Regions from separate parts of the Shinella sp. GW835-FHT14H05 genome, predicted to be linked through region 2. Evidence: predicted binding sites of a transcription regulator. Region 2 holds the regulator's gene; each other region holds the start of a gene.

Region 1 (7,289 bases), on a different contig from region 2:
TGCGGTACGTGCTGCTCGTGCCGACGGCAACGGCCGCGGTCTTCATTTTTGGCGCGGTGGAAGTGGGTGGTCTTTCGCTCTTCCCGATCTACGCCACCCGTGCCGGCTTCAGCGAGCCGCAGGCGGCCCTGCTGCTCACCGTCATGGGCATCGGCAACATGGCGTTCCAGATCCCGCTCGGCATGCTCTCCGACCGCATGAAGGACCGCAGGAGCCTCTTGACGATCATGGCCGTCATCGGCCTCGTCGGCGCGCTCTCGCTACCGCTGGTGTCGCAGAACTGGGTGCTGATGGCCGTGGTGCTGCTGGTGTGGGGCGGCTGCGTCGCCGGCCTCTATACGGTCGGCCTCAGCCATCTCGGCTCGCGACTCGTCGGGGCGGACCTCGCGGCCGCCAATGCCGCCTTCATCTTCTGTTATGCGGTGGGCACGGTGGTGGGTCCGCAGGCGATCGGTGCGGCGATGGACGTCTCCGGCAATGATGGTTTTGCCTGGGCGATCGTGTCCTTCTTCGGCTTTTACCTGGTACTTTCACTGGCCCGGATCGTTTTCCGACCGAAACGGGCTTGACTTTTCGGGCGCGATTTGTAGTTTCCGCCCAGATTTAAGCCGTGGAGCAGACTGGCTGTCCGCGGCTTCGTTTTTCATAAAGGCAGGACGACCATGGCCAAGGCTACCACCATCAAGATCAAGCTGCTGTCGACGGCCGACACCGGTTTCTTCTACGTAACGACGAAGAACAGCCGCACGATGACGGACAAGATGACCAAGACGAAGTACGATCCGGTCGTCAAGAAGCACGTCGAATTCAAGGAAACCAAGATCAAGTAATCTTGGCAACCCTTTCGGTTCGCAAAGGCGCTGGGCGGAAACGTCCGGCGCCTTTCCTTTTGGGCCGGGTCGCTGCAAACTCTTCAGAGATTCGCGAATCAAAAACGCCGCTCCCTTCACGGGAGCGGCGCTGAACGGGGGTCGGCCAGATACGACGACGGCACGAGGATTCCGTTTGTGTCGTAACCAGCCGACCGACCCCACGACCCAGGAGATGCGGCGGACCTAGCATCATGGGGTAACCGGTTGTGCGGGCTTGTTTGCCGCCCATGAGTTGAACATCGCGCGAAAAAGAAAAAAAATCAACGAATTCTTAACGCTCCCCTCGCCGCTCCTTGTCTCATAGTTAACCGCGGCGGCGACACTTGTCTCATTGGGTTCCAGTTACGTTATGGATCACAACAACGGCGGGTCCACGTTACGTCAACCATAGCGCGAACCACCCACAACCCTGATAAAATGCCGCGAAGCCACACGGTTAGATTGCAGCCAGCACAACCCGTTGATAAGGCTGACCAAAAATAAATAGTAGGATTTATAGCGAAATTTCGCCGCGGGCATGAGCCGCAGGGGCCCGAAATCCGCCTTCCGGCTGCGTTCGGGACCCGCCCGGACTTCAAGCCAAATGGCCGGAGTGCAATCTGGCCTGTGGACAACCTATCGCCAGATGCCGGCGAACCACCCGAATCAGGCGGCGGCAGCCACGACGCGATTCCGTCCGGAGCGTTTGGCCTCGTAGAGCGCGGCATCGGCGCGCTTCAGCAATGTTTCCGGGCTGTCGCCCGAAGGCAGCGCGGAGGCAAGGCCGAGCGAGGCGGTGATCGGCAGGAAGACATCGGTGCCGGGAATGCGGAAGGGCTCGCGCTCGACGATCGTGCGAAGGCGCTCCGCCACGCCCGCCGCCATCTCGGCCGACGTATCGGGCATCACCAGGACGAACTCCTCCCCGCCGTAGCGGCAGGCGAGATCGGCGCCGCGCACGGCGGAGCGCACGCGGTTGGCGAATTCGCGCAGCACCGCGTCGCCGGCATCGTGGCCGTAGGTATCGTTGACGAGCTTGAAGCGGTCGATATCGGTGATACAGACCGACAGCGGGCGGCCACGCGCGGTGGCGCGGTCGATCAGCAGCTTCATGTGATTGTCGAGGTAGCGGCGGTTGTGCAGACCCGTGAGGCCGTCCGTCACGGCCAGCTCGATCGTCTGGCGCACACTGGCGCGCAGGCGGTCGTTGCAGCGCTTGCGGCGGATCTGGGTAAGGCTGCGGGCGATCAGCTCGTTCGGGTCGATCGGCCGCATCAGGTAGTCCGTCACGCCGAGATCGAGCGCGCGCACGATCAGGTCGTCATGGCCCTGCTCGGCGATCAACAGCAGCGGCAGGAAGCGCGTGCGCTCCAACGAGCGCAACTGCGAGCAGAGCCGCAGCGGATCGTAATCGTCGAAATTGGCGTTGACGATCACCAGTTCGTAATTGCTTTCGGCCGCCTGGAAGAGGGCCGCCTGCGGATCGGACGTGCAGGTGACGTCGGCGATCGGTTTCAGCGCGCGGGAAATCCGCTCCTGCGAGCTCGCACGGCTGTCGACGAGCAGCACGTCGCCCGCCTCGTCGCCCATCACATTGTCGAGCCCCTCCTCCATGGAGATGGCGCGGGCGGTCGCGGCGCGCATGCGCAGCTCGTCCGTCAGCGTCTTCAGCCGCACCAGACTTTTCACCCGCGACATGAGCTGGAGGTCGTTGACCGGCTTGGTCAGGAAATCGTCGGCGCCGGCCTTCAGGCCGCGTACGCGGTCCGACGGCTGGTCGAGCGCGGTTACCATGACGACCGGGATATGCGACGTGCGCGGATTGGCCTTCAGCCGCTCGCAGACCTCGAAACCGTCGATGCCGGGCATCATGATGTCGAGCAGGATGAGATCGACCTGGGTGCGCTCGCAGATCGACAGTGCCTCATAACCGTTATCGGCCGTCAGCACGTCGAAATATTCCGCGAGCAGCCGCGCTTCGAGCAGCTTCACGTTGGCCGGAATGTCGTCGACGACGAGGATGCGTGCTGTCATGGCCCTGGTCTCTACCTCATGCGTCGCCGAGATAGGTCTTAATGGTTTCGATGAATTTCGGAACGGAGATGGGTTTCGAGACGTAAGCCTCGCAGCCACCCTGCCGGATACGCTCCTCGTCGCCCTTCATCGCGAAGGCTGTGACGGCGATCACGGGGATGACATGGAGCTCGTCGTCCTCCTTCAGCCACTTGGTGACTTCGAGACCCGAAACCTCCGGAAGCTGGATGTCCATCAGGATCAGGTCCGGGCGGTATTTTCGTGCCAGATCAAGGGCTTCCATGCCATTCCTGGTCTGGATGGTGGTGTAGCCGGACGCCTCGATGAGGTCCCGGAAGAGCTTCATGTTCAGCTCGTTGTCCTCGACAATCATCACTTGCTTGGGCATTGTGCGTCCCTGTTCCTCTCACCGGCCTTGCAACCCTCCGGAAGATCGATAAGTTGCGGCAAAGCCGAAATCACCCAGCCTGACCGCAGCCACGTTAGCGGCACTTGGTTGATTAAAAGGTAAATTTCCCGAGGGAAAACGATGAAAAGCCAAAAAGATACACCCGCGACGGCGGAGGCGGAAGCAACCGCTGTCGCCATCCTCGGCTGGATCGCCGGCGAGCCGGAATTGCTCTCGCGTTTCCTCGCGCTGACCGGCGTCGCGCCCACCGAAGTGCGCAACGCCATCAACGATCCCGGCTTTCTCGCCGGCCTCGTCGATTTCCTGATGGGACACGAGCCGACGCTGCTCGACTTCAGCGCCGCGACGGGCATCACGCCGGAGACGGTCGTGCGCGCCCACGCGATCCTCTCCGGACCGTATGGCGACACCGATTTCTGAGGGAATAAACCGGGTGTGCGACACCGCGCGTCCAGCCTGTGCGTCGTCATGCTTTCAGCCCCGGTTCCTCTTGAGACTCGCCAACTTACGCAGTAATGTCGCGATGTTCAATATTTGTTCCATTCATGAGCACCGCCGCACAGCGTTTTCCGGGCTTCTGTCGTGACTGCCTTTCCGGGCAGCCGGCCAATCTGCGCCGTTGCCGCGCCTGCGGCAGCCCCCGCCTCGTCTATCATTACGAACTCTATGACCTGACGCTCGCCCATATCGACTGCGACGCCTTCTATGCCTCGATCGAGAAACGCGACAATCCGGAGTTTGCCGACAAGCCGGTGATCATCGGCGGCGGCAAACGCGGCGTCGTCTCGACCGCCTGCTACGTCGCGCGCATCCACGGCGTGCGCTCGGCTATGCCGATGTTCAAGGCGCTGGAGGCCTGCCCGAACGCCGTCGTCATCAGCCCCAACATGGAGAAATATGTGCGGGTCGGGCGCGAGATTCGCACCATGATGCAGGAGCTGACGCCGCTCGTGCAGCCGCTCTCCATAGACGAGGCCTTCCTGGAATTGCGCGGCACGGAGCGCCTGCACCACGATCCGCCAGCCCGCGTGCTCGCGCGCTTTGCCGAGCGCGTCGAAAAGGAGATCGGCATTACCATCTCGATCGGCCTCTCCTATTGCAAGTTCCTCGCCAAGGTCGCCTCGGACATGCGCAAGCCGCGCGGCTTTTCCGTCATCGGCGAAGCGGAGGCGCTCGATTTCCTGCGGGACAAGTCCGTGCGCCTGATCTGGGGCGTCGGCAAGGCCTTTGCCGAGACGCTGGAGCGCGACGGCATCCGCACCGTCGGCCAGCTCCAGACCATGGAGGAAACCGACCTGATGCGCCGCTATGGCGTCATGGGCAAGCGCCTCTTCAACCTTTCGCGCGGGCAGGACGACCGCGAGGTGCATCCGAACGACGCCGCCAAGAGCGTTTCGGCCGAAACCACCTTCTTCGACGATATTGCGGGTTATGACGAACTGGTCACGCATCTGCGCCGCCTGAGCGAGAAGGTCGCCTCGCGGCTGCGGAAATCCGGCATTGCCGGCTATACGGTCGTGCTCAAACTGAAGACCGCTGATTTCAAGGCCCGCACGCGCAACCGCAAGCTCGAAGACCCGACCATGCTCGCCGACCGGATTTTTCGCACCGGCCTCGACTTGCTGCGCAAGGAAGTGGACGGCACGAAGTACCGGCTGATCGGCATCGGCGTCACGGAGCTTGCCGATCCCGGCCGCGCGGACCCGCCGGATCTCGTCGATCCGGCCGCGAGCCGCCGTGCTGCCGCGGAAGCCGCGATGAACACGCTGCGCGACAAGTTCGGCAAGGCGAGCGTGGAAACCGGCTATACGTTCGGCAAATCCGGCCCCGAACGCTTTCACGAAAAGTTGACCTTCAAATCCGCCGGGAAAACCGACACCCCCACCGAATAAATCCCGAAGAACCAGCGTTCTGCATTGCATCGGGTTGGCACAGATCGGGGGATCGCCAGCTGCATCAAGCCTTCTTTAAACTGGATGCACTAAGCTCCCCTTCGGTTTGTATTGCGTACGGATGGGTTACATGAAGTTTCGCCTCGCTACTGGCATGAGCATATTGGGCCTGATGCTGAGCTGCGCCACGGCGCTCGGCGGAACGCTCGAAGGTCCCCTCCAGATCATGGTGTCGAAGGACCTGCAGGAACTGAAGATCTATGATGGCGGCGTGATCGTCGCCACATCGCGCGTCTCCACCGGCAAGGCCGGCCATTCGACGCCGACCGGCATCTTCTCCATCCTGGAAAAGAAGCGCACGCACTTCTCCAACCTCTATGACAGCGCGCCGATGCCCTTCATGCAGCGGCTGACCTGGTCCGGCATCGCGCTGCACGCCTCCAACAGCGTGCCCTCCTACCCCGCCTCGCATGGCTGCGTGCGCCTGCCGAACGATTTTGCCAAGACGCTGTTCAGCGTCACGCGGCGCGGCGGCCATGTGCTGATCACCGACCGCGAGATCGCCCCGCAGCGCATCGTGCATGCCGCGCTGTTCAAGCCCGTCGTCGTCGTGCCGGATACGCCGCTCCTGTCGGAAGCGGGCCTGCGCCCGTCGCTCATCGAGGCCGGCGACAAGAGCGTCGAGGTGGCGATGACCGATCCGAAGCCGGAGATCGTCACGCCCATCGTACAGAAGACCGAACAGGACCCGATCCGCATTCTCGTCACGCGGCGCGGCGAGCGTGAAATGCTGGTGGACCTCCAGCGGCTTTTGACCTCGCTCGGCTACGACGCCGGCATTCCGGACGGCCTGCACGGCAAGCAGACCGTCACCGCCATCCGCGCCTTCCAGCTCGCCGAAGGCCTGACGGAAGACGGCGTGATCTCGCCGGAACTGGTCGCTGCCGTCTATGCCAAGGCCGGCAAGGGCACGCCGCCGAACGGCCAGATCCTGGTGCGCCAGAAATTCAAGCCGCTGATCGAGGAGCCGATCACCATCCGCAATCCGGAAATCGCGCTCGGCACCCATTTCCTCATCGCCCGCGAAGTCGATGCCGACAAGGGCAAGGCCGATTGGTACGGCGTGAGCATGGACAACCAGCTGCCGCAGGGCACGCTGAAACGCCTCGGCATCACCACCGAGGCCGACGCTTCCGCCCCTGACGCGCTGACGAAAACCCTCGACCGCCTCGACATTCCGGAAGACATGCGCAACCGCATTTCCGGCCTGATGGGCGAAGGCGCCTCGCTGTCGATCTCCGACACGGGCCTCGGCCCCGAAACCGGCGACGGCACGGACTTCATCACGGTCACCCGCAAGGTGCAGAAGGCGGACGCTTCGATCGTACAGGGCAGCAAGAAGAAGAAAAAGAAGAAGGTCTCGTCGGTCACGGTCGTCAATTAACCCGCGACCTCTGGCGCAGCATAGGGCCACCGGGAACCGGTGGCTCTTTTCGGGCGATCATTCGCCGAGGCGCTTCAACAGTTCCTCATAATCGCCTTCGGCCGTCGCCAGCCAGGCGGTGTCGCCAGCGGCGCGCAGACGCTCGATCCTGCTTTGCATGAAGGATTTTGCGTCGTCCATGCGGCCGAGTTCGTAGGCGAGCACGCCGCGCTGGAACAGCATGTCCTGGATGGTTTCGAGGTCGTCCTCGGCCTCCGCGATCTCCAGAACACGGACGAGATAGGGCTCCGCCTCCTGCTTGCGGCCCATGGCATGCAGATTTTGCGCGAGGTTGGTGAGCACGGTTTTCAGCTTCGGATGGCTCTTGCCGAAAAGCCGCTCGCCGCGCGACAGCACATCCTGGTTGAGCGCCAGCGCTTCCTCGTAGCGCTTGGCCTCGTGCAATTGGAAGGCCTGCTTCTCGCGCACGCCGGCGCGCTGGTCGTCGCTATATCCCGAGTAGACGTCGGCAAGCAGCGCGGCCTTGCCATATTGCTCGGCGGAAAGCGCGTGGCTGGCGCTGTTGCCGGGAATTGTCGCATAGGCGCCCAGCAGTTCCGCATGAACATAGCGGTCCATCAGCCGTCGGCCGAGCGGACGATCGTCACCCTCGCTCAAGG
Region 2 (7,289 bases):
GCAGATCAGCGGCCGGGTGCTGTCCCGCGAAAGCGACGAGCGCGGGGCGATCCGCTACCGTATCGCGCTTGAGGCGACGCGCGATCCGGTGCTGAAGCGGCCACCCGGCGTCGTCACGCTGCTTGCCCGCAGTCGTCATGAACCGATCGCGATCGGCGCAGGCATAACGGGGCGTGCGCGCCTCGGGCCCCCGTCCGGCCCGGCCTTGGCCGGCCTCAACGATTTCGCCTTCGATGCCTATTTCGCTGGCACCGGCGCCGTCGGCTATTTTTACAGTGCGCCCAAAGGTGTTGCGACCGGTGAGGCGGGGCTGGAAGGCCGGGTCCGGCAGGAGATCGCGCGCTGGCGCAACAACCTGACCGAGCATATTCGGGGCCGCATCGGCGGCGATGCCGGGGCGATCGCCGCGGCACTGGTGACGGCGGAACAGCGGGCGATCGGCGCGGACACGGTCGAAGCGCTGCGGCAGGCGGGGCTTGCCCATGTATTGGCCATTTCAGGGCTCAACATGGTGCTCGCCGCCGGCACCTTCCTCGTCGGCGCGCGCATGCTGATGGCGCTGATCCCGGGGTTTTCCGAGCGATATCCGGCCAAGAAGATCGCCGCGGCCGGCGCGCTCATCATGGTGACGCTCTATATCCTCGTCTCGGGCGGCGCGCTGTCGGCCGTGCGATCGTGGATCATGATCTGCGTCATGCTTGTCGCCGTGCTCTTCGGGCGATCGGCCATCAGCCTGCGCAATGTCGCGCTTTCGGCGATCCTCATCCTGCTGGTGACGCCATCTGCCGTCACCAATCCAGGTTTCCAGATGTCCTATGCGGCGACGCTCGGGCTTGTCGCGGGCTACGCGGCCTGGCGCGAGCGGCCGATGCGGCGGGAAAGCCGGGGAGGGCCGTTGCAACTGTTCGGCGGCTCGCTCGGCCGTTTCTTCGGCGGGCTCATGCTCTCCTCGTTGATCGGCGGTTTTTCCACGCTGATCTATTCCATCGGCCATTTTCACCGCATCCCCGCCTATGGCCTCGCCGGCAATCTTCTGGCGATGCCGGTGATCAGCACGATCGTCATGCCCTTTGGCCTCATCGCAGTGCTGCTGATGCCGTTCGGCCTCGATGCCATCCCCTTCGCGATCATGGGCAAGGGCATCGAATGGATGATCGCGCTTTCGATGTGGGTCGCAAGCTGGAAAGGCGAAATCGTCACCGGTCAAATTCCGCAGTCCGCTTTCCTGCTAATCGGCCTCGGCGGCGGCCTGGCCTGCATCCTGCGCACCCGGCTGCGCCATGCCGGCACGCTGCTCGTCATGCTCGGGATCGTCATCGCCTGCTGGCCGGACGAACGCCGCGCGCCGGAAGTGCTGGTCTCGGAAGACGGCCGTCTCGTGGCGATCCGGCGCGGCGACACCGTTGCAACGAACCGCGCAAGGCCGCCGGATTTCATCTATGCGCAATGGCGCCGCGCGCTGCGGCTCGGCGATCTCATCAAGCCGGAGATGCGCAAGAGCGAAGGGCTGACGGTAGAGGAGGTCGGTGAAACCGCTGAAGGGACTGAAAAGCAGAGGAAGCCGCGCCACAAGGCGGATCGGCAGAGGGCGAAGGCCGCCATGGCATCCGCCCTGGAGGCCGCAGGAAAGGGCAGGGGCTTCATCTGCGAAACAAAGGCATTCTGCGCCGCTGTTTCGCCGAGCGGTTGGCGGATCGTCACGCTGGAAGACCTCGCCTTCCTCGGAACCGCCTGCGATGCTGCCGACCTCGTCGTCGTGTCCCAAGCCCTGCGGCTGGAGGAATGCCGCTCCGGAGCCCGGCTGATGACGGCCCGCCATTTGCGGCGCACGGGCGCACTGGAAATCCAGCCCGACGCCGAAAAGGCCGCTTCAACACTTTCCGACGCCGAGATCACCCCCGCCATCGAAACCCTCGACCGGCCCTGGTCTCGCCACCGCACCTATGATTGGCGTAGCGGCACCTTCGAGGCCGAGACGGCGCTCAATGATAGCGGCGAATGAGGCCGACGAGCTTGCCCTGGATCTTGACGCGGTCCGGCCCGAAAATGCGGGTCTCGTAGGCCGGGTTTGCGGCTTCGAGCGCAATGGAGGCGCCCTTGCGGCGGAAACGCTTAAGCGTCGCTTCCTCGTCGTCGACGAGCGCCACGATGATCTCGCCCGGATTGGCGGTGGTGGCGTTGCGGATGATCACGGTGTCGCCGTCGAGGATGCCGGCCTCGATCATCGAGTCGCCCTTGACCTCCAGCGCATAATGATCGCCGTTGCCGACCATCTCGGCCGGCACCATGATCTCGTGGGTGTTGTTCTGGATGGCGGAGATCGGAACACCGGCGGCGATGCGTCCCATGACCGGCACGGAGACCGACAACGACATGTCCGCTTGCGGCGTGCGCTGTACGGGGGCGGCCGGCACGGGCTGCTTGCCGCGGCTGCCTTCGATGACGGCCGGCGAAAAGCCGCGGCGCGGCTGGAGGCTTGGCGAATAGGCTTCGGGAAGCTTGATCACTTCCAGTGCCCGCGCCCGGTTGGGCAGGCGGCGGATGAAGCCGCGCTCCTCCAGTGCCGTGATGAGGCGATGGATGCCGGACTTGGATGCGAGATCGAGCGCATCCTTCATCTCGTCAAACGAGGGAGGAATACCGGACTCCTTCATCCGTTCATGAATGAACAGGAGAAGTTCCTGTTGTTTCCGCGTGAGCATGGCCCCTCCACCGAGAATCTTGAAACAATCCAGAATCGTGAAACAAATCCAGAACAGACACTATCTGTTCCATATGTGTTCCGCAAGGCCTTGGAAATAATAATATTGTTCAGACGGAGGGTTCGCGCAGGAGAAGTACTTCGCAGAGATCGCCTTGGGGAACGGCCGGGGCGTTTGGCGGTCGGATCAGCAAGCCTTCCGATTCGGCGAAGACCTTCATCATCGAGGAATCCTGCTTGCCGAAGGGGGTGACGCGCAGGTCGCCGGCCGGTCCCCGGACGATGCGGGCGCGGACATAATCCTGCCGCTGGTCGTTTTCCTTGAGCGGCACGGCGGCGATGGCCGGGTGCCGGCGGTTTTTTGCGGGCAGGCGGGCGAGGCGGCGCACCAGCGGCTCCAGGAAGAGCAGCGAGCAGACGAGGCTTGAGACCGGGTTGCCGGGCAGGCCCAGCACCTGGATATCCCCCAGCCGGCCGACCATCAGCGGCTTTCCCGGCCGCATGGCGATTCGCCAGAAATCGAGCTCCATGCCGGCCTCGCCGAGCACCGGCTGCACGAGGTCGAAATCGCCGACGGAGGCGCCGCCGAGCGTCACGAGCACGTCGATATCGAGCGCCAGGGCGTTTCGCACGGCTTCCAGAATCGCCTGCTTGTCGTCGCCGACGATCCCGAGGTCGATCACCTCCGCGCCGGCCGCCCGCGCGAGCGCCGAAACGCCATAGGTGTTGGACGCGATGATCTGGCTGGCGCCGGGCGGCGTTCCGGGCGGGACGAGCTCGTCGCCTGTCGCAAGCACCGCGACGCGGGGGCGGGCGTAGACTGTTAGCGCCGGATGGTTCATCGCAGCGGCGACGGTCAGGCGGCCGGCATCGAGCACGGCGCCGGCCTTCAGCACGGTCTCGCCTTCGGAAAAATCCTGTCCGCGTGGGCGCACATGGCGGCCTTTTGGAGTGAGGAAGGTCGTGCGGATGCGGCCGTCTTCCAGCTTTTCCGCGTCTTCCTGCAAAAGCACGGTATCGGCGAAGGAGGGCAAGGGCGCGCCGGTGAAAATGCGCACGGCCTCGCCCGGGCCGGCAGAGCCTTCGAAGGCGTGACCGGCGGAGGAGAGGCCGACGACCTTGAGGATGGCGCCGAGTGTAGCGATATCCGCGTGGCGGACGGCGTAGCCGTCCATGGCGGAATTGTCGAAAGGCGGCTGGGTCAGGCGCGCGGCGATGTCTTCGGCGAGGACGCGGCCTTGCGCGTCATGCAGCGAAACCGTCTCTGTCCGCTGTGTCGGCTTGGGCCGGGAAAGCAGGCGGTCGAGGGCGTCGGCGACGGGGAGGAGCGACATCAGGCGTTTGCCCGCTTGTAGTCGCCGGAGCGGCCGCCGGATTTTTCGACGAGCCGGATGCCGCCGATCTCCATCTCGCGGTCGGCGGCTTTCGCCATGTCGTAGATGGTGAGGCAGGCGACGCTGACGGCGGTGAGCGCCTCCATTTCGACGCCGGTGCGGCCGGTGAGCTTCGCCATGGCCTCGACGCGCAGGCCGGGCAGGGTACGGTCCTCGCGGATTTCGACGGCGACCTTGGTGAGCATCAGCGGGTGGCAGAGCGGGATAAGGCTCGACGTCTGCTTGGCGGCCATGATGCCGGCAAGGCGGGCCGTGCCGATCACGTCGCCCTTCTTGGCATCGCCCTTGAGGATGAGATCGAGGGTCGCGGGCGCCATCCGGATGAAGCCTTCGGCAACCGCGATGCGCACCGTTTCGGCCTTGTCGCCGACATCCACCATGTTGGCTTCACCGGAGGCATCGATATGGGTCAGCGTGGCGGCCTTTTCGGCCATCATTCGGCCGCCAGCATGCCGGCGGAGCCGGTCAGCAGTTCGCGGGTCGCGGCGGCCACGTCCTCCTTGCGCATCAGGCTTTCGCCGACGAGGAAGGTGGAGATGCCGACCTTGCCGAGGCGTTCACAATCCGCATGGGTGAAGATGCCGCTTTCGCCGACGAGCAGGCGGTCGTCGGGCACCATGCCGGCGAGCTTTTCCGACACCGCGAGATCGACCTCGAAGGTCCGCAGGTTGCGGTTGTTGATGCCGACGAGCTTGGATTTCAGCCTGAGCGCCCGTTCCATCTCCGGTTCGTCGTGCACTTCGATCAGCACGTCCATACCGAGCGAAAAGGCGGCGTCCTCCAGCATCTTCGCATCGTCGTCGCTGAGGGACGCCATGATGATGAGGATGCAGTCGGCGCCCCAGGCGCGGGCTTCCAGCACCTGGTAGCTGTCGAACATGAAGTCTTTGCGCAGCGCCGGCAGCGCGCAGGCCTGGCGGGCGGCGGTGAGGAATTCGGGCGCGCCCTGGAAGCTCGGCGTGTCCGTCAGCACCGAGAGGCAAGCGGCGCCGCCGGCCTCATAGGCCTTGGCGAGCGCCGGCGGATCGAAATCCGGGCGGATGAGGCCCTTGGAGGGGCTGGCCTTCTTGATTTCGGCGATCAGGCCGAAACTGCCGGCGGCTTTTCTGGCCTTGAGGCTCGCGAAGAAGCCGCGCGGCGGCTCCTGGTCGCGGATCTGGGCGCGAAGCTCGGCGGGGGCCACGCGCGCCTTGGCGGCGGCGATTTCTTGCAGTTTGTAGGCTTCGATCGTTTTCAGGATATCGGTCATGGCCAATCCTACTCCGCATGGCCTTCGTTGGAAACCGAAACGAGGCGTTCGAGCACCGTGCGGGCGCGACCGCTTTCCAGGGCTTCGGTTGCCTTCGCCATGCCGTCCTTCAGCGTTTCCGCCTTGCCGGCAATGAGAAGGGCGGCCGCGGCATTGGCGAGCGACACGTCGCGATAGGGCATGTGCGCGCCGCCGAGCACCGAAAGGAGGGCGGCGGCGTTGTGTGCGCCGTCACCGCCGCGGATGTCGTCGAGCGTAACCTGGGGCAGGTCGAAATCGGCGGGCGTCAGCTCGAAGGTGCGGATCTTGCCGTCTTCGAGGGCTGCGACCTGTGTGGTGCCCGTCGTGGTGATTTCATCGAGGCCGGAACCGTGCACGACCCAGATGCTCTCGGAGCCGAGATCGCGCAGCACTTCGGCGAGCGGCACCAGCCATTGCGGCGCGAAGACGCCGAGGAGCTGGCGCTTGACGCCGCCGGGGTTGGAAAGCGGCCCGAGCAGGTTGAAGATCGTGCGCGTGCCGAGTTCGACGCGCGACGGGCCGACATGTTTCATCGCCGGATGGTGCAGCTGCGCGAACATGAAGCCGAGGCCGGCATCGTGCACACAGCGGGCGATTTCGGCGGGGCCGATGTCGAGCTTCACGCCGAGGCAAGACAGCGCATCCGCCGTGCCCGCCTTGGAGCTCAGCGCCCGGTTGCCGTGTTTTGCGACGGGCACGCCGGCGCCGGCGGTGATGATCGCGGCGAGCGTCGAGATATTGTAGGTGCCCGTGCCGTCGCCGCCCGTGCCGACGATGTCGATGGCATCCGCCGGCACCGTGACCGGCAGCATGCGGGCGCGCATCGAACCGACGGCGCCGTAGATCTCGTCGACGGTTTCGCCGCGCACGCGCAGCGCCATCAGGAAGCCGCCGATCTGCGAGGGCGTGGCGGCGCCCGACATGATGATCTCGAAGGCGCCGCGGGCGTCCTCGCGGTCGAGCGCGTTTCCGGCGGCGACCTTGGCGATATAGGATTTCAGGTCGGACATGCGGTTCCCGTCTTCCTCTATCGAGCGATGCTCTGTTCGGCGAGCGTGCGGTTGATCGAGACGCCATAGGCGGTCTGCAGCGAGCTCACCATCTGGTCGAGGATGTCGTCGCCGCTGGCGCGCGCGACGGCAGCGATCTGCTGGTCCTCGTTGGAGAGCGCGTCGGTCGCCGAATCGGTGGCGACATCAGCCACCTTCAGGAGGATCTGGCCCTCGCCATCCACACCCGGCGTGTTAGCGACATGGCCGACCGGGCCGGCGAAGGCGGCGGCAACGGCGGCCGGGCTCAGCACCGGGTCCTGCGCGCTGCGGTGCAGGCCCGCCTTGTTTTCGACCGCCATGCCGAGTTCGCCGGCAATCGCGCCGAGGTCGCCGCCCTTGCGCACGCGCTCGGCCAGCTCTTCCGCCTTCTTGGCGAGCGTCTGGCGCTGCTGCTCGGCCGTCCAGTCGGCCACCACGCGGTCACGCACCTCGTCGAGCGTGCGGTCGCGATCCGGGATCACGTCGAGCACTTCGAACCAGGCATAGCCTTCGCGGCCGACATTGATCGGCTGGGTTTCCGTGCCGACATCCGTCTTGAAGATTTCGCCGATAAGGGCGGCCTTCTCCGGCAGGCCGTTGACCTCTTCGCCCTTCTGGTCGTTGCCCTGGGCATCGATGCCGTCGATCGTCACGGCCTTCAGGTTGTTCTTGGCGGCCGCTTCCGCAAGGCCAAGGCCCTCGGCGCGGCTGTCCTCCATGCGGTCATGCACCGCGAGAATGCCGTCGGCAGCTTCGCTCAGCGCCAGTTCGCTGCGCAGCTCTTCCTTCACCTCGTCGAAGGTCTTGAGGTTTTCCGGGCGGATGTTGGTCACGCGCAAGATGATCGGGCCGAAGGTGCCGTCGATGACCGGCGTCGTGCCGCCGTCCGTGGC
Region 3 (7,289 bases), on a different contig from region 2:
TCGCCGTGGTGATCTACTGAAGGACAGTGGCGTCGTCGTCTGGCGTGCGGGTCTCTTAGGCGGGGTGCGCGTTCAAGCTGTTGTCACGCGGCTGCGAATGTGTTCGACGCTTGGCGACTTTGCAGCCAAGCATCGCTGGGAGCACGGTGAAGGGTTCATCCAAGGAGACAAGGGCCGAGGCAGTATTGTCGACTACATTACCGGAAAGCAGTTTCTGCCATCGGAAGGCTTGACGGGGAATGGCGTCGAGACGGACCAGATTAAGGTGATGCCACGAGTTCCGATCGAAGTGCCGCGTAGGGCGGAAATTTTCCGACCTCCACTTCTTCTCGTTCGCGAACAAATGGACCTACATCATAGCTTTTGGGACAAAGGCGACCTTACCTATAAAGACCAGATCGTTGGATTCTCTGGTAAGGATCCACGCCCGCTTAAAGCTGCCTCGAAATGGCTTAACAAAAACAAACTTAAACTACAGGGGTTCGTCGCGGCAAATAGTACGAAGCTTTTCACGAAAAAGGCGACAGCGATCTCCTGCAAGGATATCTATGAGCTTCCATTCCCATCCAATGGCGATTTGGACCTAAGCGAAAACGAGTCAATCGTCCTAGACGACATAGCGCTCTACTATAGAGAGTTCATGCGTCATGGCTTCGCCTCGCCAGCTGGCAAGCCGCCGACCGGAATCGATGCGTTTCGCTCGCTCCTTTGCTCTCAGATCAATGCAATTTATCGCGACAATCAACTAGTCCCACTCGAATCGCAAACTTGGCCGGGGATGAGGTGCGAACTCTTTGCATTCGGAAAGGCCAACGTCGATCTGGGCGGAATGTCAGATCTGAAGGAGCACGTCGAAGCACTTCTGCATGAAAAGCGAGGCACAAGTCTAGCGATGACCCGCATTGCGCGAATTTACGATCGAAAGTTTGTCTATCTGATCAAACCCGACAGGGAACGTTACTGGTTAAAATCAATCGCACTGCGAGATGCAGATGACCTTCTCTTTGATCTTCGCGGCCAGGGTTTTTGATGCTCGCTGACGATCCTTCAGGCGCTGCAACTGGCGCATTCGACACCGATATGCATCTACCTGGAACGTTCCTGCGTGAGATGATGCAATTCGTACTATCTTGCCTTCCACTATGGCGGGACGACCCCATTCGCCGAAAAAATGTAACGAGCGAAACGACGTTGACGAGCCAGTTGTGCAAATTTCTAAACAACCATACCCGGCGCGCCAAACTCGACCATATCAATTTTCAACCTGAGGATCCGGATACAGCAAAAGGGGGGAGGACAATTGATCTGATAGCTTCCCCGAAAGGCTGCTCTATTTGGATCAACGGCCGCCAGCATACATATTATGATCCCCTAATTCCTATCGAATGTAAAAGGCTTCCAACTCCAGACCTTAAAAAGCGAGAACGGCGCGAGTATCTTCACACCAGAAGGTCGACAACCGGTGGCGTTCAGCGATTTATGGCTGGCCTTCACGGCGGAAATTACGAAACCGCGGCTATAATTGGCTATGTTCAATCGCGAACTTCTGACGCTTGGATGGAAACCTTGAACCATTGGGTGAAGGCCTTTGTCGCTTGCACCGTAAAACCATGGACAACCGCGGATTCCATAGCAATCGAGCACCACGATGCAGTGGCCCGTACCATTTTGGGTAGATCATCACATAACCGTGTTGGGCGCCCGCCAATTGAGCTGTGGCACTTGCTGGTTGAAATGTAGGTTGTCAAGGAAACGGCTGGGGACCCTGCAAACACAGAAAGTCTTTCATCGCACGATTCGTTATGTTATAATATATCGCATAAGTTCTATTATGGAACCTACCGCTCAATGGCGGGCAGGCGAGGTCACTCTCCAGGGTTTTCTTTCGCCCGTGACGCTGCTACGTTCATTATATGTTCCGGTCATCCTTTGCGCTTCGATCTTGGGATGTATCCTCTTTTTTCGAGCTATAGACAGATGGCAGCGACATATCTGGAAAAACTAAATGATCGCCAGCGCGAGGCGATCGAGCATGGCATAGGCCTGGCCGACGGTTCAGTTGGCGGGCCACTGCTCATCATCGCCGGCGCCGGGAGCGGCAAAACCAATACGCTGGCCCACCGCGTCGCACATCTGATCGTCAATGGCGCCGATCCGCGTCGCATCCTCCTGATGACCTTTTCGCGACGCGCGGCGGCGGAGATGGGGCGCCGCGTGCAGCGGATCTGCCGGCAAGTGCTCGGCGACAATTCGGCCGTCATGGCGGACGCCATGGCCTGGGCCGGCACCTTCCACGGCATCGGTGCGCGGCTCTTGCGGATGTATGCTGAGCAGATCGGCCTCAACGTCGACTTCACGATTCATGACCGTGAGGACAGCGCGGACCTTATGAACCTCGTCCGCCACGAGCTTGGCTTCTCGAAGATGGAAACCCGGTTTCCAACCAAGGGCACATGCCTTGCTATCTATTCGCGCGTAGTCAATTCGGAAAGCTCGATCAACGAGGTTCTGAAATCGTCCTATCCCTATGTGATGGGCTGGGAGGAGCAGGTGAAGCAACTTTTCGCCGGCTATGTCGAGGCGAAACAGGCGCAGAACGTGCTCGATTACGACGACCTGCTGCTCTACTGGGCGCAGGTCATGTCCGACCCCGAGCTTGCCGACGACATCGGCGGCCGGTTCGATCACGTCCTTGTCGACGAATACCAGGACACCAACCGCCTGCAGGCGTCAATTTTGATGGGTCTCAAGCCCGGCGGCCGCGGCCTGACAGTCGTCGGCGACGATGCCCAGTCGATCTATTCGTTTCGAGCGGCGACGGTGCGCAATATCCTCGATTTCCCGAAGAAGTTCTCACCAAAACCGGCCGACGTGATCACGCTCGATCGCAATTATCGCTCAACGCAGCCGATCCTCGCGGCGGCCAACGGCGTGATCGATCTTGCCCGCGAGCGTTTCACGAAGAACCTCTGGACGGATCGGAAATCCGAACAAAAGCCGATGCTCGTCACCGTCAAGGACGAGACCGACCAGGCCAACTACATTGTCGAGCAGGTGCTGGCGAACCGCGAAGTCGGCATGACCTTAAAGCAGCAGGCGGTGCTCTTCCGGACATCGAGCCATAGCGGTGCGCTGGAGGTGGAGCTCACGCGTCAGAATATCCCGTTCGTGAAGTTCGGCGGCCTGAAGTTCCTCGACAGCGCGCATGTGAAAGACCTCCTGGCAACGTTGCGCTTTGCGCAGAACCCGCGAGACCGCGTCGCCGGCTTCCGCCTCCTGCAGATGCTGCCGGGCATTGGTCCGCAGACGGCCGGCAAGATCCTCGACACGATCGCGGCCGATCCCGAACCACTCCAATCGCTTGCGGAGATCCCGCCGCCGCCCAAGACGGGTGAGGATTGGCCCGCCTTTGTCACCTTGCTCACAGCCCTCCGCAAAGTCGAGGGCGGATGGCCTGGAGAAATCGGCCTCGCACGTCTCTGGTACGAACCGCATCTCGATCGCATTCACGAGGATGCCGATACCCGCAAGGCCGACCTCATCCAGCTCGAGCAGATCGCCGGTGGATATCCCAACCGCGAACGCTTCCTCACCGAACTGACGCTTGACCCGCCGGATGCCACCAGTGGCCAGGCCGGCGTGCCCCTGCTCGACGAGGACTATCTGATCCTCTCGACAATCCATTCCGCAAAGGGGCAGGAATGGCGCGCCGTTTACATGCTTAACGTCGTCGACGGCTGCATTCCCTCGGATCTCGGCACAGGCACGACCGCGGAACTCGAGGAGGAGCGCCGGCTGCTCTATGTCGGGATGACGCGGGCGCGCGACAAACTCACCCTTCTCACGCCGCAACGGTTCTTCACGCACGGACAGAACGCCCAAGGCGACCGTCATGTCTATGCGTCGCGGACGCGCTTCATCCCGGCCACGCTCCTGCAGTTCTTCGAGGGGACGAGTTGGCCAAAGGTCTCGGCGGCCGCCAGCGAGCGCAGCGCCAAGCAGATCCGCATCGATGTCACCGCGCGCATGCGATCGATGTGGAAATGACATGAGCGCGGACGGCGACAACCCGATAAGGAAGATCATCCATGTCGATATGGATGCCTTCTATGCGTCGGTCGAACAGCGCGACAATCCAGAGCTTCGCGGAATGCCAGTCGCCGTCGGTGGCTCAGCAGCGCGCGGCGTCGTTGCCGCGGCGAGCTACGAGGCGCGCGCCTTCGGCGTTCGATCGGCCCTGCCATCGGTAACGGCGAAAAGGCGCTGCCCGGACCTGATTTTTGTGCCGCCGCGCTTCGACACCTATCGCGCGGTCTCCGCTTAAATTCGCGAGATCTTTGCCGAACACACAGACTTGATTGAACCGCTCTCCTTGGACGAAGCCTATCTGGACGTGACCGAAAACAAGCAGGGAATTCCAATCGCCACCGAGATCGCGACAATCATCCGGGCGCGCATCAAGGAGGTCACTGGCCTCAACGCATCCGCCGGCATCTCCTATTGCAAATTCTTGGCGAAAATGGCCTCGGACCTCAACAAGCCCAATGGCCAAGCAGTAATTTTACCGAAGAATGGTCCGGGGTTTGTTGAAGCGCTCGCGGTCAAGAAATTCCACGGCGTCGGGCCGGCGACAGCCGCCAAGATGGAGCGGCTTGGCATCCTGACCGGTGCGGATCTCAAGGCAAAATCGCTTTCCTGGCTACAGGAGCATTTCGGTAAGTCGGGTGCTTGGTACTACAATATCTCCCGCGGCATCGATAACCGGGCCGTGCAACCGGATCGGCCGCGCAAGTCCGTTGGCGCCGAGGACACCTTCATTGTCGACATTGTCGATCTCGCCGCCGCCCGCGCCGAAATCCCACCGCTTGCCGCCAAGGTCTGGCGTCATTGCGGTGCCAAGGGCCTCCATGGGCGGACCGTGACGCTGAAAGTCAAATATGCCGACTTCCAGATTATCACCCGCAGCAGGACGACGTCGACGTCGATCGGCCGGCTTGATGATCTCGAAGCAATCGCGCAATCGCTCCTTGAGCCGTTGTTCCCTACGCCAAAAGGCATACGCCTGCTCGGCATCACGCTATCGTCTTTCATGGATGACGAGGAAACCGCGGCGGACCAATTGGAGTTGCAGATCTAGCCGCGCCTCCAGTCTGCAGTCGAAATCCGGACGCAGCGCCTTACATTGCAAATGCAGCGCGCCGCGAGGTGCTGTAGATGCTGATCATTCGGAGGAGCCATGTGCAACGATTACCGGCTAATGGTCGAACTGGCCTCGGTCATCGAGGAGTTCGAGCATCGCAAGATCAAGATCCGCTTTCCCGAGGGGCGTCCCAATATCGAGGCGCGCGAGGATATCAAGATCACCGATACTGCGCCGATTGTCCGGACTATCGAAGGCGAGCGCGGAGCCGGGGAACTGGTTCAGCGCCGGTGGAGCTGGCCGAGCCCGACGAGAAAACCGGTCTATAACTTTCGCTCTGAGGGCCGCGAGTTCGCCTCCAACCGCTGCCTCATCGTCGCCGATGGCTTCTACGAGTTCACCGCGCCGGCCGACCCGAAGAAGAAGCGGAAGGACAAGTGGCTGTTCCGCAAGACCGGCGAGCCCATCTTTGCCATTGCCGGCATCTGGCGCGAGACCGAGGACGTCGGCGAGGCGTTCACCATGCTGACGATGGAACCGGGGCCGGATATCGCTCCCTACCATGACCGTCAGATCGTCATTCTCGAACAGGAGAGTTGGGCCGATTGGCTCGATAGTTCGGTTTCCGCAAAGGCGTTGATCAAACCGCTTCCGAAAGGCTCCTTATCGGTGGAGCAGGTGGGGTAGATCGGTCCGATCGGAAAACAAGGCCGTTCAGCCTGAGACGGCAACATACGCCGGGCGCTTCCCATCTTCTCTCGGGCCCCTATTGCGGGCGGGAATCGCCCCATCCCGAGCTCTCGGCAGTAGTCCTCCGCAGCGCGTATCGCCTCCCGCTGGTTTGGAAAGGGGCTTTGAGGAACCCTGATTTGCCGCGCAACTGGATGAACACGCCCTTGCTGAGGACGTCGTACAGAATCTGCATGCCATCTTCGTATTTCACGATATCATATCCCGGTGGTCGTTCGGCACGAGAGAGCGCCGAGGCGGGCGGCATGAAATCATCCGTCGCGGTCCCCGGCGTGCTCAACTGTAAACGTGGCTGCAAACCCGTCGCACGGCCGCTTGTTCCCAGACGAACTGTGATTTGGGGGGTAAGAAAATGAGCAACGGTATCTTTGCACCCGACGAGCTTTCGACAATGAAGGACGTTTACGAGGAGATCACTTCGCAACCATGGTTCAGCCGAGATCCCGAGGCGAGAAGGGCGTTTGCGCGATATCTGCTCGACGCCTATCCAGGCGGGACCTATCGACCGGGCCTTGATCGACCGCTCCTCGAATCCATCGCCCGTGAGCACTACGGTCGTCGCGATCCCTGAGGGCTCGTCTCGGCGATCGCCGCGAGCGGACCTTTTAATTTCCACCACCTGTTTCCCGGAACGATCATCGATCGTCGTAAGGAGACTGCGTGAAGATTGCCACCTACAATGTCAACGGCGTGATTGGCCGGCTACCGGTGCTGCTTCGATGGCTGAAGGAGGACGCGCCGGATGTGGTCTGCCTTCAGGAACTCAAGGCAACGGACGAGACTTTTCCGCGGCGCGAGCTGCAGAACCTCGGTTACGAGGGCATATCGCACGGCCAGAAAAGCTCGAACGGCGTAGCGATACTTGCCAAGGGCACGCTTCCGGTTTTGACACGCCGCGAACTCCCGGGCGATCCCGACGATACGCACAGCCGCTATATCGAAGCAGCCATCAACGGGATCCTTGTCGGCTGCCTCTATCTCCCGAACGGCAATCCCGCGCCCGGCCCGAAGTTCGACTACAAGCTGCGCTGGTTCGAGCGCCTGCATGCCTATGCCGCCGAGCTAATCGACCTCGATATTCCGGCCCTGCTGGTCGGCGACTACAATGTGATGCCGACCGATCTCGACGTTTATGCACCGGAGCGCTGGCGCGATGACGCATTGTTTCGCCCGGAGGTTCGCGAGGCCTATGGCGATCTCGTCGCGCAAGGGTGGATGGATGCGATCCGTCATCTCCATCCCGATGAGCGCATCTACACATTCTGGAAATATTGGAGACATTCCTTCGAGCGCGATGCAGGGCTGCGGATCGATCATTTCCTGCTCAGCCCGACCATCGCACCGTGGCTGAGGTCGGCCAGTGTCCGACGCACGCCGCGAAGCTGGGAGCACACCAGCG
Region 4 (7,289 bases), on a different contig from region 2:
TACACGCCAATTCGCGAAAAAGCGTTTTCGGAACGAAGAAACGTTTTGATTGTAAAGAAATCCTGCTGGCTCAATCATCGCCAAGATGCCGCCGGGCCGCAAAGAAACCATCGCCTCATGCAGGAAAAGGTAGGCAAGTTGATTGTCAGCTAGAGCGCCGTATTGTTCACTGTAACGCTTGTACGCGCGCTTCGCACCGTCAGTGGTTAGAGAAGACTCAAACGGAGGGTTGCCAACAATTACGGCTACGTGGTCTGTGAGGAGACCTTTCTCTCGGGCCTCGAAGAAACAGCTTCCATGCAATGAGACACCGTTCAATTGCGGAAAAAGCTTGATGCTTGCTCGGATCTCCTCGGGGTCAAGCGCGTCGCATAAGCTCAGGCATAGGCTGAACGCAGCGAGCTCGACCGCGCCATCTTCTAAATCGATACCGTGTATACGAAGCAACAATTGTCGGAGTGTACCGACGTCTGGCTTTCTCCAGCCGTGGCGCGATCGCCAATGAAGGACAAGCCTCTTAAATGCTTCAACGAGAAAAACACCCGAGCCACATGCCGGATCGAGCAACACGCCGTCGCTCGCCATGAGCTCATCCAACCTATCCCAGCTGAGTGCCTCTTCAAGCATAAGCCGAACGAGTGCTGGCGGGGTGTATATAGAACTCGCGGCGTCTTTGACGAAGAGCTGATAGATATTGCTTATAAGCTCGACGGGTAGGTCTCGAAACGAATAGAGCCGCCAAAAATTGCCTTGCCCGTTCTCATCCTCGTATCCTTGCACAAGCTTCGCATAACGAGATAAGTCCACGCTTCTCTGCAGCGCAACGCGCTCCTCGTCCTGCAGTCGGAAGACATGTCCGTTAAACCGCGCCTCCAGCATCTCCAAGAGCTTTATTAAGGCTGGAGCGTCAGCCAGCACCTGAAAGAAATGCTCCGCGCCAGGAAGCACTTTCCCGAAATCATCGGGAAGCAAGACCGACCGTTCCTCCAAATATGCGATCAACAAGGTAAGGATAAGCAGCCGGCGGCGCAGCTGTGCATCGAGGAGATGGCTATCTGTGAGCTGACCAGCCAGCACCCGTACTCCAGCCACTAGCTTGCGATGTGCTGACTTTGTGGCCGAGAGCATTAACTCGCAAGCGTCAGGATCGTCCCAGATGGCGCCGTTGCGAATCCGTTTCGCATCCCACCAGATTTCCGCCGCGGTGATATCGGCACCCAACTGGAGCGTTCGGATAGGATTGCAAACGGGGACATCGTTCGGCCCCAAGAAGTCCGGCGCATGCGCGCACCTGAACAGCTGGATCACTCCAGGTCCAACCCGATACAGCAGTGGAACGCCCCCCCAGCTCCAAAGACGCTTATGGAGCTCAGCGAATTGCTTTTCGTCAGGATGATCTTTTGCGTCGAATATTAATGCTTGAGCGATAGAAGGACGGCCGTTTCGCTGCGCTTCGAAAAACACGGCCCGAGCACCGTAGCTGCGAGCACGCTCGATTACTGCGACGACCTCTGGCAGGTGACTCGTCGCGTCAAAGTCTCTGACAGCGACCAACCCATCAACGGGAGGGAGAGTGTCGTTTTCACCGATGGCAAAAAGCCACTCAGCCGACTTTGCAGCGGCTGCATCAGCGACCGGCGTCATGACCGCACCAAAAGTACGTCGCTGCGCGGTGTTTGGCGGAGACGATCAAGCACCTTTGCGCCTCATCTTGACCAGCTCGAACCCTTCTTTCAGGAGGTCCGTCATCGTTATTCCATGAGCAACGGCAAAGCCCTTGAACTCACGTTTGAAATCGTCGCTTACTTTGAAATTGAGAGACTTGCTATCCGCGTCAGCCACGTCGCGAACGTTATCTTTGTCTGCCTGAGCCAATCTTGAAACCTCATGCAAAGAGTTCGCGCAGTCATCGGATTAGATCAATATAATGATTTCCAGCTTTCCGACAAGCTGGATTTATTGAATTATGGAAAGGATGAAATAAAGATTTCTTTAGTGCGTGAACCATTGCCATTTTAGGTCACAAACAAAGCCAATTTCATATTGGCCCCTCGATAGGGCCATCAAACGATCCCCCACGCCCGAAACCTCCCCCTGCCCGTCATCTCCCTGAGGCCGAGTTCCAAAACAATCCGCCGCGCCGCCTGCGGCGTCACCTCGAGCGTCGTCGCCACCATCCCGGCCGACACCAACGGCTTCGCCATCACCAGCTCGACCAGTTCCGGCAGCTTCGACGAGGTCCGCCGCCCCGCCAGTTTTCGCTCGAACATCGTTTTCGCCAGCGTCAGCCGATCATGCTCTTTCATGCCGATCTCGGCGGCCGCCAGAAATCCGTGAGCGATAGCGAGCAGCCGGGTTTCCCGATCGCGATGCCGGCGTCGATCGACGGAAATGGTTTTGAGGCCGAGATTGATGGCCGCGAGATGGGCGCCGGTTGTAACGCCGGCCTGGCGCAGGATCGACGCGCCAAACAGTCTGCCAAGCCATGGCGCGTGCTGCAGGACGGAAAGCTCGTTCCAGGCATCGAGGGCGACGATCGCCTGCAGCGCCGCCGGGAAGTTTTCGGCCTGGCGCAGGACGCCGCGCCACTCGTTGAGCCGGGCATCCTCGTCCCAGTCGAGGTCATAGATGATCGGATCTTTTTCCGACGCGCTGCCACGGCCGGGCCGTGTTGCGTTTTCGATCGCAGCCTCGGATCGGGTGAGCACAGCATCAATGGCGGCATAGTCGACGCCGGGCAGATTTTCGACGTCGTCGGCGTCATCCCCCTCCCCTTCCCGATCGTCCGCGACGGTGCGCCGGATGGCACCGATCGTCTGCGCCTCTTCCGTGTCAGCCGTCGTGATCTCCGCGTTTTTCCGCAGCGAGCGGATGCCGTCGGCAGAGAACGCCCAATCCGGGGATTGGCCGGCGATCCGCCGACGAGTGCGCAGGACGTCGCGGGCGATTGTCAGCTCGTGGGTGGGTGTGCGAATATCCTTCGTGGCGTCGTGAAGAATGAGGTCTTCCAAGTGGACGAGCTCGCCGTCGATCCACAGCGATGCACAGGCATCGGTGAATTGGGTGCGTTCGACTAAGCCCTGGCCGACCGGCGAACGGGCGATGCGCTCATCCAGACGCGTAAGGGCGAGACCCGCCCGAAAAGCCGGCTCCATCAGGGCTGTCATACTGATTTTCGCGAGATCGTAAGCCATTGATATTATGGTAAACGATTTGCTAAGAGAACTCTATAGCAATATTGCAGTTCGTCACATGGTATGTTTGTGGGTTGGACTGATAACCATCGATAACATGCGTTTATTGATAGTCTATTTGAGATGTTGAGCGCCTATTGCATCACATATAATAAGATATTGAGATGCCGCGCTTTATTGGAATTGTCAGCCGTTTCGGTGTACTTACCCAAGCCTATGGAAAGGCTGGAACAAAGAAACTAATCTCGCCGCCCGTTGCTATTACGTCTCTATAGAAGCAGCCGAACGCTTTTTAAGCCAACGTAGGACGCGGATTTCCTCCTCGTCGAGCCACTGTTGGAACCGCTCGCTCCTGGTCTTCAGCTTAAGCACATCGCTCAGCATTCCAGCTTGAAAATCCTCGAACACCGCCGGATGTATATACGAGGAGCGACAGACCGAGCGAGTGTTGACGAGTTTCGAAGCGACTGCATCGATCGCCCCGTTAAGCTGGCGAGCAAGGTCGCGCTTGGTCGCTGCGACCTCAAGCGAAGCAAGAGCTTCAACCGCCATGCAGGTGGCACCCCATGTCCGGAATTGCTTTGAACTGAAGTCCTCGCCGGTAATTTCGCGGATATATGAATTTACGTCGTGCGAAGAAATCGGTCTGCATCCGCCCTCATCGCAAACATATTGAAAGAGGTGTTGGCCGGGCAACTCCTGGAGCTTTCGCACGACGTTGGCAATGCGACGATCGCTATGAGCAAGGTTCCATTCCTTGCCCGACTTCCCTTTAAAGCGGAACCTAAGGCTGCCACCTTCGACCTTCACATGGCGATTGCGCAGAGTCGTCAGACCATATGACTTGTTCGCCTCGGCATACGCGGCGTTACCGACGCGGATGTACAGGTTGTCGAGCATCCACACCACGGTAGCCAAGGCTTTATTCATTGTCAGGCCGCGAGAGCGTAAATCTATCTCAACACGCTCACGCAGATCTGGCAGGCGATCGGCAAAGTCGGTGAGCCGTTCGAACTTGGCTCTTCCCCGATGCGCGTGCCAGTCGGAGTGGTAACGATACTGGCGACGGCCTCGCGCGTCCTTGCCGATCGCCTGGAGGTGAGAGAACGGGTTGGTCGAAATGATGACATCGGTATAGGCTGGCGGTACCGCCAAGGCATTCAATCGAGAGATCTCGGCAGCTTCCGTGATCCGTCGGCCGTCCGGTCGATAGTACATGAAACCTCTGGCGCCCAACTTGCGGGTGATGCCGGTCTCTAATCCAGGAACGTACACCAGGCCTGATGCCAGCTTGGCTTCCACGGCGATCGTGTCGATTTCAGTGAGGGTCTGGTTCATTTCGCCATAACTCCCAGAAATTTATGCTGTTCCTTCACGCAGCCTAATCTCTGCCATCACTGTCATTTTCGCTTCGGCGATTTGCTACCGCTTCAGATGGAAATCAACCAGCGTCAGCGCGTTTTCGATCGCTGCCCCGGAGGCGGTATTGTCGAACACGCACCAGCTATCCGCCGCCAACAGGTCTGAGAACGGCTTGATCTCCTCGTCGGCGTAGCTCGAGTAATAGATCTTCGGCTTGCCGTGGAGACGGACGTATTTTGGCGGTGTGTCAAAATCTTTCGTCGGCCACACCGGCGCCGGATCCGCAAGAACCCGATTGATCGCGTAGCTCTTTAGCAGATCCAGCGCCTCGGCCGACGCCCAGCTCTTGTGTCGTACCTCAATGACGATCGGTCCGTCATCGGCCTTCCGTACTGTATTAAACGCACTGTCCAGCGCGTCCGCGTCGAAGGCCAGCGACGGCGGCAACTGGCAAAGCAGAGGTCCTCTTTTCGTTCCGAGCGGCGTGATATCTTCAAGGAACGTGCCGAACGGCTCGGCGATGTCTTTCATCGCGCGGGTGTGAGTGATCTCCTTGGGAATCTTGACCGCGAACCGAAAGCTGTCCGGCACGGATTCCGCCCACCGCGCGAAGGTCGATGCCTTGTGCCGACGGTAGAAGGTGGAATTGATTTCGACGCCGTCGAACACCGATGCATATGGGGTGAGGCGATCTCCTTCCTGCGCAAACCGGTCGGCCACCTTTTTGGGAATGGACCAGGCGGCGGTGGCAATGATCGGCAATCGTCTTCTCCTCGACTTGCGAATTCGCAAGCGAACGAAGGGCCGATACCGGAGTTCCGTGAGCCGATCGAGTAGAAAGCGGAACCATCAGCGACAAAAGAACGTTTGGAGAACGAATCTAGGAGGCACTTATGACTGACAACCCGAAAACCGATACCTCTTCCAACACGCAGAAAGACCCGGACGACTGGGTCAGCGGCGACGAGCCGATGACCGGGGCGCAGCGCTCCTATCTCAAGACCCTGTCGGAGCAGGCACACCAGCCCGACGCCTACGCTGAGGATTTGACCAAGGCAGAAGCCTCGAAGCGCATCGACGAACTCAAGCAGTCGCTTGACCTGGAATGACGCATCAACCGGTGGCACATCAAACTCCAGCGGTGGACGTCCCATACGGAACTTTTGTGCGCTGCAGCACTTATGGTTGGTCAACCGTAAAAGGACGCGACCATGTCAGACCTGAAGCTTGGTGAACCGATCCCGACAGGCATTCCCGGCAATGAACCGGTCAACAGCGCAGAAGTGCAAGACGCCACCGAGGCGGTGGTACGGCCGTTCGAGCGGTCTATCGGCAGCATGACGGCCGCCTACTCCGACAGCCCGTTATTCGATCAATTACTGCTGTTCCCGATGAAGCTCGGCCTGTCGATGGCACTTGCCTCGACGGCGATGCTCGTCAGCCCGATTGCGATAACAAAACGGCTGCAAACGACGGGCATTACTCAATAAAGGACATTTCTTCGTCCGTTTCGTTCTCGCCGCCTTCCGAGGCGGCGATTTCGTTTTGAACCGCATGTCGGCTCAGCAGGCCGGCATCCTCCAGCGCTTCGATGTTCGGCAGGTCGCGCAACGTCTCCATGCCGAAGGCCGAGAGGAAGTGCGGCGTGGTCACGTAGGTATAAGGTGCGCCCGGAGTCGGACTACGCGGCCCGGAGCCGATGAACCCCGCGCCGCGCAGATTGCCGATGACGTCGCGGCTGACTTCCTTGCCAAAAATCTTCGACAGTTCGCCGCGGGTGACGGGTTGGAAATATCCCACCGCCATTATCACCATCGCCTCGAACTCGGAAAGGGCTGCTGTCCCTCCCCGCGTCGGCGCCGACGAGGCGCGGATTGTCTCGGCGAACCGTGGCCGGGTCCGATGCTGCCAGCTTCCGGCGACCGACACCAGTTCGTAGGGCCGGTCTCGTAATTCCTCGATCAGATCGTCGATCAGCAGATCGGTGCTGCATTCCTTTCCCACCAACCGCGCCAGCGTCTCGCGGCTGACCGGTTCCGCCGAGGCAAAGATCACCGCCTCGATCCGCATCATCCATTCCCGCCAGCGCATTTCTGGCGGCAGGTCTTCCAGTTCCCGATCGTACAGGATCTCTTGCTGTCGCTCTTTCGCATGACGCCGGTTGGCTTTGACTGTGCTCACTTCGGCCATGGTCACAACCCGAATATTCGGAAGGAGAAACGGCCGGAGAGTTCTTGTACAGCATCAAAACTCTCGAGCCGATCGAACAGCCGGTTGGCCGCCCAGCGAGACAGATTGCTGCCCGGCGCGGACGCCGGCACGGCATCGTCGGTCAGCAGCCTCCGGATGACCGGATCGGCGCCCTTGGTACGCACCTTCGGCGCCACGGCCAGCAACCGCGCGGCGTGGCGGTCGATGTCCACTGCAGACCGTAGCGCGGCCTCAACGCCGTCCACCAATGCCAGGCAGATTGCTTTCGGATAGGCCGGCTCGCATGGCCGGACGCGACCGCGGCCACCGATGGTGCGGAACGCCGGGCCAAACCGCTCGGACAACAGCAGCGGCACGGGTTTCGGCCAGTTCAGCTTTTTCGCCAGCACGAGTTCGGCGAGGCTAAGGGCCATTACCTCGGCGTCCGGGCGAACGGCAGAGATCGCCGTTATCAGGTCCGCCACCGCGAAGGGTGCTGCTCGCCCGGACTGATTTGCAGAATCGACGATCTCGGGGATCGAC

The links. The regulator LexA, encoded in region 2, represses DNA repair genes until DNA is damaged. The targets are predictions, from matches to a motif close to TGTTCNNNNTGTGTTCNG.
Region 1: AC1Q6Z_RS24720 (DNA polymerase IV) is a predicted target of LexA. The motif match lies at 3,819-3,836, and genes of this name have one in related genera.
Region 3: AC1Q6Z_RS27390 (ATP-dependent helicase) is a predicted target of LexA. The motif match lies at 1,904-1,921, and genes of this name have one in related genera.
Region 4: AC1Q6Z_RS33800 (DUF3072 domain-containing protein) is a predicted target of LexA. The motif match lies at 5,416-5,433, and genes of this name have one in related genera.

What each region holds. Positions count from the first base shown of each region.
Region 1 is NZ_JBXAFY010000010.1:11,075-18,363, reverse strand. It holds gene AC1Q6Z_RS24745 (MFS transporter) at 1-569, shown strand, start outside; gene rpmG (50S ribosomal protein L33) at 663-830, shown strand; gene AC1Q6Z_RS24735 (PleD family two-component system response regulator) at 1,518-2,885, opposite strand; gene AC1Q6Z_RS24730 (response regulator) at 2,902-3,273, opposite strand; gene AC1Q6Z_RS24725 (DUF3572 domain-containing protein) at 3,415-3,714, shown strand; gene AC1Q6Z_RS24720 (DNA polymerase IV) at 3,840-5,186, shown strand; gene AC1Q6Z_RS24715 (L,D-transpeptidase family protein) at 5,317-6,630, shown strand; gene AC1Q6Z_RS24710 (tetratricopeptide repeat protein) at 6,688-7,289, opposite strand, start outside.
Region 2 is NZ_JBXAFY010000001.1:1,454,882-1,462,170, forward strand. It holds gene AC1Q6Z_RS07115 (ComEC/Rec2 family competence protein) at 1-2,002, shown strand, start outside; gene lexA (transcriptional repressor LexA) at 1,983-2,702, opposite strand; gene AC1Q6Z_RS07125 (molybdopterin molybdotransferase MoeA) at 2,812-4,035, opposite strand; gene moaC (cyclic pyranopterin monophosphate synthase MoaC) at 4,035-4,529, opposite strand; gene trpC (indole-3-glycerol phosphate synthase TrpC) at 4,529-5,344, opposite strand; gene trpD (anthranilate phosphoribosyltransferase) at 5,353-6,375, opposite strand; gene AC1Q6Z_RS07145 (peptidylprolyl isomerase) at 6,393-7,289, opposite strand, start outside.
Region 3 is NZ_JBXAFY010000012.1:140,007-147,295, reverse strand. It holds gene AC1Q6Z_RS27395 (Eco57I restriction-modification methylase domain-containing protein) at 1-1,030, shown strand, start outside; gene AC1Q6Z_RS27390 (ATP-dependent helicase) at 1,978-4,047, shown strand; partial or broken gene dinB (DNA polymerase IV) at 4,049-5,137, shown strand; gene AC1Q6Z_RS27380 (SOS response-associated peptidase) at 5,237-5,827, shown strand; gene AC1Q6Z_RS27375 (hypothetical protein) at 6,243-6,461, shown strand; gene xth (exodeoxyribonuclease III) at 6,551-7,289, shown strand, end outside.
Region 4 is NZ_JBXAFY010000027.1:21,574-28,862, forward strand. It holds gene AC1Q6Z_RS33775 (HsdM family class I SAM-dependent methyltransferase) at 1-1,308, opposite strand, end outside; gene AC1Q6Z_RS33780 (hypothetical protein) at 1,420-1,881, shown strand; gene AC1Q6Z_RS33785 (RHE_PE00001 family protein) at 2,064-3,203, opposite strand; gene AC1Q6Z_RS33790 (DNA topoisomerase IB) at 3,456-4,532, opposite strand; gene AC1Q6Z_RS33795 (DUF72 domain-containing protein) at 4,617-5,318, opposite strand; gene AC1Q6Z_RS33800 (DUF3072 domain-containing protein) at 5,450-5,665, shown strand; gene AC1Q6Z_RS33805 (hypothetical protein) at 5,768-6,046, shown strand; gene scpB (SMC-Scp complex subunit ScpB) at 6,036-6,746, opposite strand; gene AC1Q6Z_RS33815 (DUF1403 family protein) at 6,749-7,289, opposite strand, start outside.